2 regions of the Paraliobacillus sp. JSM ZJ581 genome follow, and region 1 is predicted to be linked to the other one. Evidence: riboswitches for the same ligand, from Rfam matches in the RefSeq annotation. Region 1 holds a riboswitch; the other holds the start of a gene.

Region 1 (5,892 bases):
TTTTGCAGTCACTGGTGTATATAAATGCTGTAAATTCTTCAATGAATAGATAATTGGATTATCTGGTATATCGACAGCTGTACAGGAATTAGAAACAGCTTCCTTTATCATTTGTACGACATAATCATGTTCTTCTCTGTTTTTATGATCATGTAATAACGCATTGGCAATACGTTGATCTTCTGACTCCGTTTTACCTCTAGGGGCAGTGCCAGCTATACAAGCCGAAAATAACTGTTCCTGCTCGACTCGAACAAGACGTTCTGGTGTTGCACCAACAAAACAAGCTCCTCCTTGTTCATAAGCAAAAATAAAACTAGATGTTTGTGTAGCAGCTAATTGTTGTAGAGCCAAAGTAATAATAGGATTGGATTGAAAATAAATATTCATTTCTCTTGCTAAAACAACTTTAGCTACTTCTCCTTGCTTTATTTTTTTCATCGCTTTTTCTACTAGTTCAATCCATTGAGAAGGATTTCCTTCTTCTCTTTTATCGACTAATGCTTGTGTTTGATCTAAATGTAAAACCGATAGTAATTCATCTATTTGTTTCTCTACTTTCTCATGCAGTTCATCTATTTGATCAGTAGGTTCAATCATTACGTTAATCGTTAAATAATAGGACGCTTTGTTACGAACAACCAAATAGGTAGGAATGCTAAATTGGCTGCCAGTAAAGTCTTTCCAAGCTCCTTTTAATTGCTCTTTCTGATCAAAAGGAAAACCTCCAAAAGCAACAGGTCCTGTTCCACCCTGTCGATCATCATTATAAATAATAGATTGCTCTATTAGTTCCGTCCATTGTTTTTCAATTTGATTATACACATCTTCTGTAGCTTGGAATGATTTCGTTTCGCCAACGCCAACTAAATAAAATTCCTCAGCAACACTGGACCAAAAAAAGCGATTATTCGCTATATGTTTAGCATGCTCAAATACGCTAAATGGATCTACAGCATCTATGCGTTCTGTAATACTAACGAGGCGTGCTGTCGTTCCTTCCCTTATTGTTTGATAAGCTTCATTCAATAAAGGTTTTAATGTTTTTTCTTTTACTTCAATCATCATCAACCCTCCGAAACTGATAGGGGTTTTTTAACAAAAATATATATTGTTTTTATTTACTATTTATATTAACTAAAACTTTTCCCCAACTATATTCTATTCTCTTTTTACACGTTTCTCAACAATCATGATTATAGCTAGTATTGTAAATTTAGTTCTTATGTGTTTATTTTTAACTAATTTAAGGATATGTTATGCAAATAGTCTTTCATTTAACAAGGGAAGGAATATATTACCTTTTAAAAATGTGTCAATTTGTTGACACGCTAACGTTCGTTCTCTAAACTTATTATGATATCAGCACAAGCGATCTTTTCTTTCATGTTACACTGAATGCGAATGTATTACATTATTTCTATAAATAAAGGTTTTTATACGATAGTTAGGAGAGAGCACGACAATGCAATCATTAGAAGATAAAACAATTCAAGCTACATTAAACGAAAGACCCGGCTTACATATTTGGTGGCGTCTTTTACGACCTCATACACTAACTGCTTCCTTTGTACCAGTGTTTATTGGTACAATGCTGGCTATATTAGATGGTTCGATTCATTTTTTGCTATTTATCGTAATGCTTGTTGCCTCCATGCTTATTCAAGCAGCAACAAATATGTATAATGAATATTATGATTATGTCCGAGGATTGGACAATGAAAACTCTGTTGGCATCGGTGGAACGATTGTGCGAGATGGCATTCCTGCTAAAAAAGTTTTACATTTAGCTAATACCTTTTTCTTATTGGCAATGTCATTAGGGGTTTACATTTGTTTACAGTCTAATTGGTGGGTAATGGTAGTTGGTCTAATTTCTATGTTAGTTGGATACTTATATACAGGTGGTCCATACCCGATTGCATCTACCCCTTTCGGCGAATTAGTATCTGGTTTTTTTATGGGTACGATGTTAATTGGAATTAGCTATTACGTGCAAACAATGACTATTTCCACTGATATGGTACTTATCTCCATCCCGGTTGCCATTTTTATCGGAATGATTTTGTTAGCTAATAACATACGTGATTTAGATAATGATAAAGAAAATGGCAGGAAGACCATTGCTGTTTTGTTCGGTCAAAATAAAGCTATAACATTTTTAGCGACCTGTTTTATCGTTAGTTATGGATTAACGATCGTATTTATTGGATTTGGTATTTTACCGATTTGGTCCATTATTGCATTATTAAGTGGAAAAAAAGCCAAACAAGCGATCAATCAATTTAGTGGTAAAAAAACAAATGTTGAAAAAATTCCTGCAATGATTGCTACAGCACAAACAAATACGCTATACGGTGTTTTACTTGGGATTTCACTACTGTTACAAATTTTCATTCCTTTTTCACTGTAAAACATTAAAAATATGTGGTATATTGCACAGCAAGAGCAAATATTGTTCTTGCTCTTATTATTAGGAGGAAAAAAACAAATGAACTTCAATGATACATTAATGGGGCATTTAGAGATGAAGCTAATCACAAACCAGGCTAATTTGGTTGAAATAAAGATGCCTGTGAATAACAAAACAAAACAACCAATGGGATTTCTGCATGGTGGAGCCAATGTTGCATTAGCTGAAACTGCCGCAAGTGTTGGTGCATTAGCTAATATTGATCAAGCAACACAACTTGTATTCGGAATGGAGATAAATGCAAATCATATAAAAAGCAAACGTGATGGATGGGTAATCGCTCAGGCGACACCTAAACATATTGGAAAAACAACAATGGTCTGGCAAATAGATATTGTTGATGAAGCTGAAAAACTCATTTCTACTGCTAGATGTACAATTGGAGTGAAGAAGAAGATCGCATTCTAATTCTTAAAGCTATATTATTTGTGCTAAATAAATTCGTCAAACATTTTTTAATCTATATACATTTTAAATGAGAGGAAGATACAAAATGAAGATTGATACTCCTAACATTCACACCGAATTAAAGGCTAAAAATTTTCATGATATTCTTTATGAGGAAGATCCAACATTTAACTCGTGTATCATAAGCAACAGTCTATTTGAAAATGAAATATTAGATGGTGTGCAGCTAGCAAATGTAGTAATAAAAAATAGCAAGTTTTCAAACACAGATTTTGGTAGGATCGACATGCTTGATGTACGCTTTGAAAATTGCGATTTATCTAATGTTAATTTTGGGAATGCTTCCATTCATAGAGTAGCATTTGTAAACAGCAAATTAGTTGGTACTAGTATTGCAGAATCAAGTTTAGGAAATGTTACATTTGAAAATTGTGTATTAAGCTTAGCTATCATAGCAAATTCAAAATTAAAAAATGTTATCTTTAAAGAAAATGCACTCCAAGATACAGATTTTTATGACTGCAAACTAAAAAATGTAGCATTTGACGTATGTAACCTTAATGGCACAAAGTTCAACCATACATCACTAAAAGGAATTGATATAAGTACTTCTACGTTTAGTCAACTAGTCGTTTCTATCGAAGACTTAAAAGGGTGTAAAGTATCAACCTATCAGGCAATCCAGTTTTCAAGCTTACTAGGATTACAAATCACAGACTAAAACAGCATTTCATCCCCCCCTGCCACCCCATAACAATTATTATACTTAATATAAGACAAACAAAAAGAGAAAGGACGTTGTGTTTGAAATGCCCTTTCTCTTATTACTCAATCATCAAATTAGTGAAACGTAATTCTTTTTTGATCAATCCACGGTTTTAGCTTAACAAATAACGGTATAAATAAAGCAGTCAAAATAACTCCTTTAATAAAATTGAATGGTAGCGTCCCGCCTAAAACAGTAGCTAACTTCACTCCGTTACTCATTGTCTCCCACCCCATTAGCCAACTATAAGCGGGCAAAATGATAAGATAATTCAAAACACTCATTCCAAGAGCCATTACAACGGTACCAGTGACGAGACCGGTAACAATACTTCTCTTACCTTTTAATTTATGGTATAGAAGCGCTACTGGGTAAATAAACAAAGTTCCAGCAATGAAATTGGCTACAGCTCCTACAGGATCACTTGCACCTGTATAAAGCAAATAAAGTGCGTTCTTTATAGCTTCTACTAAGATTCCCACCACCGGTGTGAATAGCAATCCTGCAATTAAAGCTGGCACTTCACTAAAATCAATTTTCAAGTATGGTGGTAAAAATGGTATCGGGAAATTGATAAAGAGTAAAACCATTGATATGGTACCTAATAATGCAATAATAATTAACTTTAACAAATGTGATGATTGCATCACGATCTTCCTCCTTCATCTTTATCGATTCCATGCTTACTATTGATGAAGGGAGAGCAACTATCTTCCCTAACAAAATAAAAACTCTAAAACCACTCGTGGGGGGCTTTAGAGTTCAAATGTATTAGGAAATAAAGGCATAGTAATTATACCTTCTTGCTCCGTATCTTCTCCCATCCAGACTTTAACTGTCGGCTCTGGACTCTCACCAGATCCACCGCAAAATGCGGGTCACGGACTTCAAGCTAATCGCTTGTTACCGTCGGTCGGGAATTACACCCTGCCCCGAAGATAGAATCGATATTTAATTACATACATTATACAACGAACTGTAATCTTTGTGAAGTGCTTTGCATGTATATTTTTTCACAATTTAGTGACATAGCACATTTTACTAGTTTTCAAGTGGATTTAAACTTTCTTTTCCAGTCATCGCAGCAATCATTTCTACTAATAAATCAATTTCTTCGTCTATATCCTTTATGCTCGCAGTTTCGACTGGGGAATGCATGTAGCGCAATGGCAATGAGACGAGACTGACGGGGACACCTTTTCCTGTTAAGCGCATCTTATCTGCATCTGTCCCAGTCATTCTTGGTGTCAATTCATATTGTACCTTCATGTTTAAACGTTTCGCTGTATCTTCTAATAGTTTATTTATTTTTCGGTTAATTGGTGCACCTTTTGCTAAGACTGGTCCCCCATCTAACTTTATATCACCGTGCTTATTCTTGTTAACATTTGGATAGTCAGTAGCAAAAGTTACGTCACATGCGATTGCCATGGTCGGTTCAATACTAGCAGCAGCAAAATAAGCGCCACCCATATTCGTCTCTTCATTCACAGTACTAGCAGCGTAGACACCCACATTGATTTCTTTCTTGGAAAGCCTTCGAAGTACTTCAGCAACAATAAATGCACCAGTTCGATTATCCAATCCACGTCCAGACACATAACGATCCATCAATATTTCTGGTTCTCGTTTGTAAACGGCTAAATCACCAATTTGTACAAATTTCTCTATTTCTTCTTTTGATTTTGCACCACAATCGATAAATATATCTTCTAAGTCAAAATCGCCTGTTATTCCACCATGATGTTGTGCATTCACTCCGATAACTCCTGTAATTGTTTTGCCATAACCAAGAATAGTCACTTTCATTCCTATTGCTGCTTTTGGATTGATTCCACCCATTTTTTCTACAAATAAATAACCTTGTTCATCTATTCGATTAACAATAAGTCCGATTTCATCACAATGTCCTGCTAATAAAATTTTAAATGGTGCCTCTTTATTTAAAACTCCTATTGCGTTACCTGCATGGTCGGTAATAATTTCGTCAGCAAACGGTTTGACCTCTTCTATCCATTTTTTCTGAATCTCCATCTCAAAACTAGATGGAGAAGGCGTTTGTAATAGTTCCAATAAAAATGCTTGTCGTTCTTTTTCCATTATGTAAGACCTCCTAAATAATCTACTAACATCATATCAAATTTTCAGGCAATACTACATGTAACAACAACTATATAAGGATGCGCTAGGAAAATAAATTTGCAAAGAGGTTGAGCAGTTCGTTTTATGTTGCTTTTTGTATCAA
Region 2 (5,892 bases), on a different contig from region 1:
TTTCACTGTTTTTGCGCATTGAACCATTTCTTGTGTTTCTCCTGAATAGGAAATCACTATTCCAATGTCATTTGATGTCATATTCCTAGCCATTAGTAATTGTGTGTGCCAATCTTCTGCTACATAGACCATTTTGTTAATTCGAGTAAATTTAAGTTGTGCATCCTTTGCAACAATTAATGAAGCACCTATCCCAAACAAAACCAGCTTTTCACAATCATGGATTAATTCAACACAATCGCCTATGACATCATAATCAAGCAAACTCGCCGTCTCTTCTAATGATAGAATGTTCTTATTTGTTACTTTATCAATTACTTCTTTAACACTATCAGCTTGGGTTACATCAGCAATCTTTTTATTTTTATAATTTTTCCTTACCGCTTGTTCGTATACTAATGATTTGGAAAATTCCTTATACCCAGTAAAACCATTCTTTTTACAAAGTCGAATAATGGAAGATGGTGAAGAAAAAGTTTGTTCTGCTAACTGATAAATCGTAAGTTTTGAAGCTTCTTCTGGATACTTTAAAATATATGAAATAATCCCCTGCTCTGTTGTACTTGCCTGATCAATATACTCCTTTAATCGAATTGTTGCGATTTTCACTCGAGTGATCCCCCTTGTTACATTTTCATCATAATAACCTCGAAACTTAGTGTCAACAAAATAGATAATTTACGAAACATTGTACCATATATTGAAATTTTTCAACGTTTTTTTATTAATCACATGAAACTTTCACCTTTTTATTAAAGTAATTTAATGTTCTTTAGCTACTATGTTAATCTTCACTACATCCATGCTATGATTCAGCTACCATTTCACACCTTTAACACGAAGGCAAAGGAGATTAAGACAAGATATAAAGCAACGAATGAAAAGCAGATGAGCATCCTTAACACACTTATTATGGATGCTCATCTGCTTTTCATTCGTATAAATAATTTAGCAGTTAATAGATGCGATACGCCTGAAAAATAAAAAACTTTTCTCCGTGTAATAGATTTTTTGTCCAATGAGAACAACACAAACTGAAATTCCATTTATTAAGCGGGTATTTAAGAGAAAATGAACGCAACGGCACAGCCCCCTACAGTTAGATTTTTCACTCTAATTGTAGGGGGCTGTATCAACATTACGTTTATTTTTGCACAATGATTAATTTATATTATTAAGCAAGTTGGCCATCTCAATTGCAGATACAGCTGCTTCTGCACCTTTATTTCCTGCCTTCGTACCAGCTCGTTCAATTGCTTGTTCAATCGTTTCTGTTGTGAGCACACCAAATATCACTGGTAAATCAGCATCCAACGCTACTTTTGACACACCTTTTGAAACTTCTGCACAGACATAATCAAAGTGAGGTGTAGCACCTCTAATGACCGTGCCTAAAGTAACAACTGCATCATATTTTCCTGAGGAAGTCATTCGTTTTGCGACTAATGGTATTTCAAAAGCTCCTGGAACCCATGCAATTGTTATATTTTCTTCCATAACGCCATGACGACGTAGTGTATCTTCTGCTCCACCTAATAGCTTGCTTGTAATAAATGCATTAAATCGTGCTACAACAATCCCAATTTTTAAACCTGTTCCTACTAAATTACCTTCAATTATTTTTGCCATGTTCAACTTCTCTCCTTACCCTTTTAATAAATGTCCTAATTTTGATTTCTTTGTACTTAAATATTTTTCATTATCTTTATTTGGTGGAATCTGAATTTCTTTTCGTTTCACAACATCGATTCCATACTCGGTCATACTAGCAATTTTTCTCGGATTATTTGTTAGTAATATTAACTGCTTTACTCCGATGTCTCTTAACATTTGTGCACTAATCGAATAATCACGTAAATCATCAGGAAATCCTAACTGATGATTGGCTTCAACAGTATCATATCCCTCTTCTTGCAATTGATAGGCTCTAAGTTTATTTAACAAACCAATGCCTCTTCCTTCTTGTCGCATATAAATTAATACACCTTTACCTGTTGCATCTATTTCAGTCAATGCTTTTTCTAATTGAGGACCGCAATCACAACGCTGTGATCCAAATACATCTCCAGTTAAGCATTCGGAATGAATGCGTACCAAAGGCGTATCATCTGGTGCTACATCTCCTTTTACTAACGCCAAATGCTCTTTTTTTGTCCATTTTTCAGTGTAAGCAATTAATTTAAAATCACCGTAACTAGTTGGTAATTTTATTTCAACTTCTTTTTGAATTAATGTATCAAATTTTTTCCGATAAGCAATCAGATCCTGAATAGAGATAATTGGCATACTTTCTTGTTTAGCTATTTTTTTAAGTGTAGGTAAACGTGCCATTGTCCCATCTTCTTGCATAATTTCACAAATAACTCCTGCTGGATAAGAGTCTGCTAAGCGCGCTAGATCAACTGCAGCTTCTGTATGCCCCGCCCGTTCTAATACACCTGCATCTTTTGCAATCAGTGGAAATACATGCCCTGGCCGTTTAAAATCTGTTGCTATAGATTGTGGGTCAATTAATTTTTGAATCGTTGATGATCGTTCATATGCACTAATCCCAGTATGTGCATCTTTATAGTCGACACTAACCGTAAATGCCGTACCGTGTAAATCGGTATTCCGAGTAACCATATCCTCTAACCCTAGCTTACTAGCCGATTCCTTCATTATTGGCGTGCAAATTAACCCACGTCCTTCTTTTGCCATATAGTTAATCACTTCAGGAGTTGCATGTTCTGCCAAAGCAACAAAATCTCCTTCATTTTCTCTATTCTCATCATCAACAACAATAATTACTTTCCCTTTTTTTAATGCTGTTAAGGCCTCTGGTATCGTGTTTAACATAACTGTTTCCTCCTAATCAATGAACCCATGATCTCTTAAAACATGTTTAGTAATTTGACTAGTCTGTTTGTTTCCTGCGTTATTTCTTATCAAATTTTCCATATACTTCGCTAACATGTCGTACTCTAAGTTAACTAGATCGCCTTGTCGTTTCTCACCTAAAATCGTCTTCTTTTGTGTTTCAGGGATTAAGGAGATAACAAAATAGTCTTTTTCCACGTCAAAAATAGTTAAAGATGTGCCATCTACGGTAACAGAGCCTTTTGACATCAAATACTTCATATCCTTTTTATCTACTTTAATTGAGAAATATCGTGCATTTGCTTCCGTCCATATTTTTGAAACCTTCCCTACCTTATCAACATGACCTGATACAAAATGTCCACCAAATCGACCATTTGCGTGCATGGCTCTTTCTAAGTTGACATCCGTACCTACGTGAACTTGTGATAAAGATGAAAATCGAAACGTTTCCGGCATCACATCAACAGTAAATTGATCGGAAAGAAATGAAGTAACAGTCAAGCATACACCATTTACAGCTATACTATCGCCAACTTTCACATCCGAAAGAATCGTCTTCGCTTGAATGACTAGACTTAAACTATTTGCTTGTTGTTTTACAGATAAAATCGTTCCTTTTTCCTCAACAATTCCGGTAAACACTTACTCCGCCTCCTGTTTTGGATGAGCAATTACTTTTATATCTAACCCAATCTGTTTTATTGAATCAATAATCAACTCTTGTGCGTCCACCATCTTGTCTGGTGATTCTCCAGTAACTGTCGTATATGCGTCTGATCCACCTAATAGTTTTGGAGCAATATACCAATGACAGGATTGAAATAATTTTCCAGATAGAAATGAACCGTGTAACGTACTCCCTCCTTCCACATATAAAGATTGAACCCCCATTTCACCAAGCTGATCTAAAATCGCTGTCAATTGAATGATGGGTGTCGCTTGCTGTAATAGTTTCACGTGAGGAAATGTATTTTGAAATGCGTTAGTTTTTGCTTTACTTCCACACACAATCCATGTAGGTGCTTGGTGATCACGTAGAAGATTACTTGCGTGATTTATCGATAAATGGGTATCTAAAACAATACGAATGGGATTTATTCCACCTTGGGGTAGTCTAGTGGTTAACTGCGGGTTATCTTGTTGAATCGTGTTGACACCGACCATAATAGCATCATGGATAGAACGCTCACTATGAACATCAAGCCTTGCTTCTTTAGAGGTAATCCACTTACTATCGCCTGTTTTGGTTGCGGTTTTACCGTCTAACGTCATAGCTGCTTTTAAAGTTACATATGGTCGTTTATATGTCACGTAATGAAAAAAATGTTTATTTATCTCTAACGCTCTTGCTTCCTTCATTCCAACTTCTACTGCAATTCCTGCCTGCTTTAATTTTGCAATCCCTTTACCTGCTACTTTGGGATTCGGGTCAACACAAGCAATATATACTTTTTTCACATGACGATCGATTAATAAGTCTGCACACGGAGGTGTTTTTCCATCATGTGCACAAGGCTCTAAGGTTACATATACCTCTGCACCTTCTGCTTTTCCCCCCGCTTGATCGATTGCAATCACTTCTGCATGGGCATGACCAGCTTGCAAATGGCTCCCCATACCTACAATACGTCCATCTTTAACAACTACTGCACCAACTGATGGATTAGGACTTGTTTGTCCCATTGTACTCTCTGCTAGCGATAACGCAATGTCCATGTAATTTTCCTTGTTCATATGCATCCACTCCTTTGTTGTGGAAGCATAGAAAAACCCCAGATCAGTTGATTCTGGGGCTTTATTAGCGTCAATAAATAAACATATCTTATTAGCTATGTTTGTTCGTCATTCCTTTTCCCATCCAGACTTTCACTGTCGGCTTTGGATTTTCACCAAATCCACCTTCACACATATGTGCTCCGGGTCACGGACTTAAGATAGTTACACCATCTATCACCGTCGGTCGGGAATTACACCCTACCCCAAAGGAATTACCTATTCGATTGTTCACAGTTTAACATAGTTAATTCAGATACTCAAGTGTTTTTCTTTTGCATATCTATGCACTTCTGTTTTTTCTTGTACATTGAATCGCCTTATAATAGCTAAACCTAACTGTTGTAAATAAGACAAATCCAAGTACTGCACCTAGTGTATTAAAAAACAAATCATCTACAGTCGCCAATCGCGTTGGTGTGAAAAATGTTTGGGTTAACTCTATCGTTAATGAGGAAGAAAAGCCCATTAACAAAACAATAAATAAATGTCTTGTATGTTTAAATAAATATGGAACAAAAATACCGAGCGGGACGAATAATAATACATTCCCTAGAGAATATAACAATTGATACATTAGATACCCATCTGCCATATGAAGTAAATTATAAAAAAGATTGATATCAAAACTAATTGCGCCTTCTTTTGCTAGTTCATTAGTGAAATAAAATGGCTCCATAGTTAAATAAATCACTGATAGTAAATAGACAAAAAACAGATTTATAATTACTTCTCTAAAAAACCGAAATTTTCCTTTATGAGATAAATATCGGTTTCCTCTATACCATAACCATAACAATGTCAATATCGAGTAGATGACGGTGGGATCAAGACTAATCATTTGTTAAATCCTTTCTTAACTTTCATTCATTATATCCATATCTATGTAAACAAACTACTTGTCCATTCTAGTTTTTTTTATTCTAGTACAGTTTTAACCATTTAGTTACCTTCACTAAAGCGTGTTTATATCATTCGTGTGTGAACATAAATTATTGACTTTCATCATGTGAATCTTACTATAGTCGGCATAGCTATTTTTTTCAAAAATAAATGCAGCATACCTCATAAAATAGGTATGCTGTAAAGTGAGCGATTTAATCTTCTCCTATAATACGAACTTCTCGTTCCAGTTCAACACCAAATTTTTCTTTGACGGTTCGCTGCACCATCTCTATTACAGCAATATAGTCGGATGCCGTCGCATTATTTTTATTGACAATAAAACCAGCATGTTTAGTTGAAACCTCTGCACCA

What was found. A riboswitch is a leader RNA that binds a small molecule or an ion and turns the genes downstream of it on or off. The one in region 1 is predicted to bind FMN.
Region 2: it holds a riboswitch for FMN, as region 1 does, so the genes downstream of both, ribD (bifunctional diaminohydroxyphosphoribosylaminopyrimidine deaminase/5-amino-6-(5-phosphoribosylamino)uracil reductase RibD) here and ACH6CY_RS10885 (ECF transporter S component) in region 1, are expected to answer to the same signal.

What each region holds. Positions count from the first base shown of each region.
Region 1 covers NZ_JBISEP010000019.1:23,478-29,369, forward strand. The annotation lists gene ACH6CY_RS10865 (isochorismate synthase) at 1-1,065, opposite strand, end outside; gene ACH6CY_RS10870 (1,4-dihydroxy-2-naphthoate polyprenyltransferase) at 1,466-2,413, shown strand; gene ACH6CY_RS10875 (hotdog fold thioesterase) at 2,492-2,881, shown strand; gene ACH6CY_RS10880 (pentapeptide repeat-containing protein) at 2,967-3,602, shown strand; gene ACH6CY_RS10885 (ECF transporter S component) at 3,722-4,294, opposite strand; FMN riboswitch at 4,456-4,591, opposite strand; gene ACH6CY_RS10890 (M20/M25/M40 family metallo-hydrolase) at 4,689-5,747, opposite strand.
Region 2 covers NZ_JBISEP010000005.1:125,499-131,390, reverse strand. The annotation lists gene ACH6CY_RS05155 (MurR/RpiR family transcriptional regulator) at 1-609, opposite strand, end outside; gene ribH (6,7-dimethyl-8-ribityllumazine synthase) at 1,162-1,629, opposite strand; gene ACH6CY_RS05145 (bifunctional 3,4-dihydroxy-2-butanone-4-phosphate synthase/GTP cyclohydrolase II) at 1,645-2,838, opposite strand; gene ribE (riboflavin synthase) at 2,851-3,504, opposite strand; gene ribD (bifunctional diaminohydroxyphosphoribosylaminopyrimidine deaminase/5-amino-6-(5-phosphoribosylamino)uracil reductase RibD) at 3,505-4,596, opposite strand; FMN riboswitch at 4,705-4,853, opposite strand; gene ACH6CY_RS05130 (VanZ family protein) at 4,919-5,440, opposite strand; gene murB (UDP-N-acetylmuramate dehydrogenase) at 5,733-5,892, opposite strand, start outside.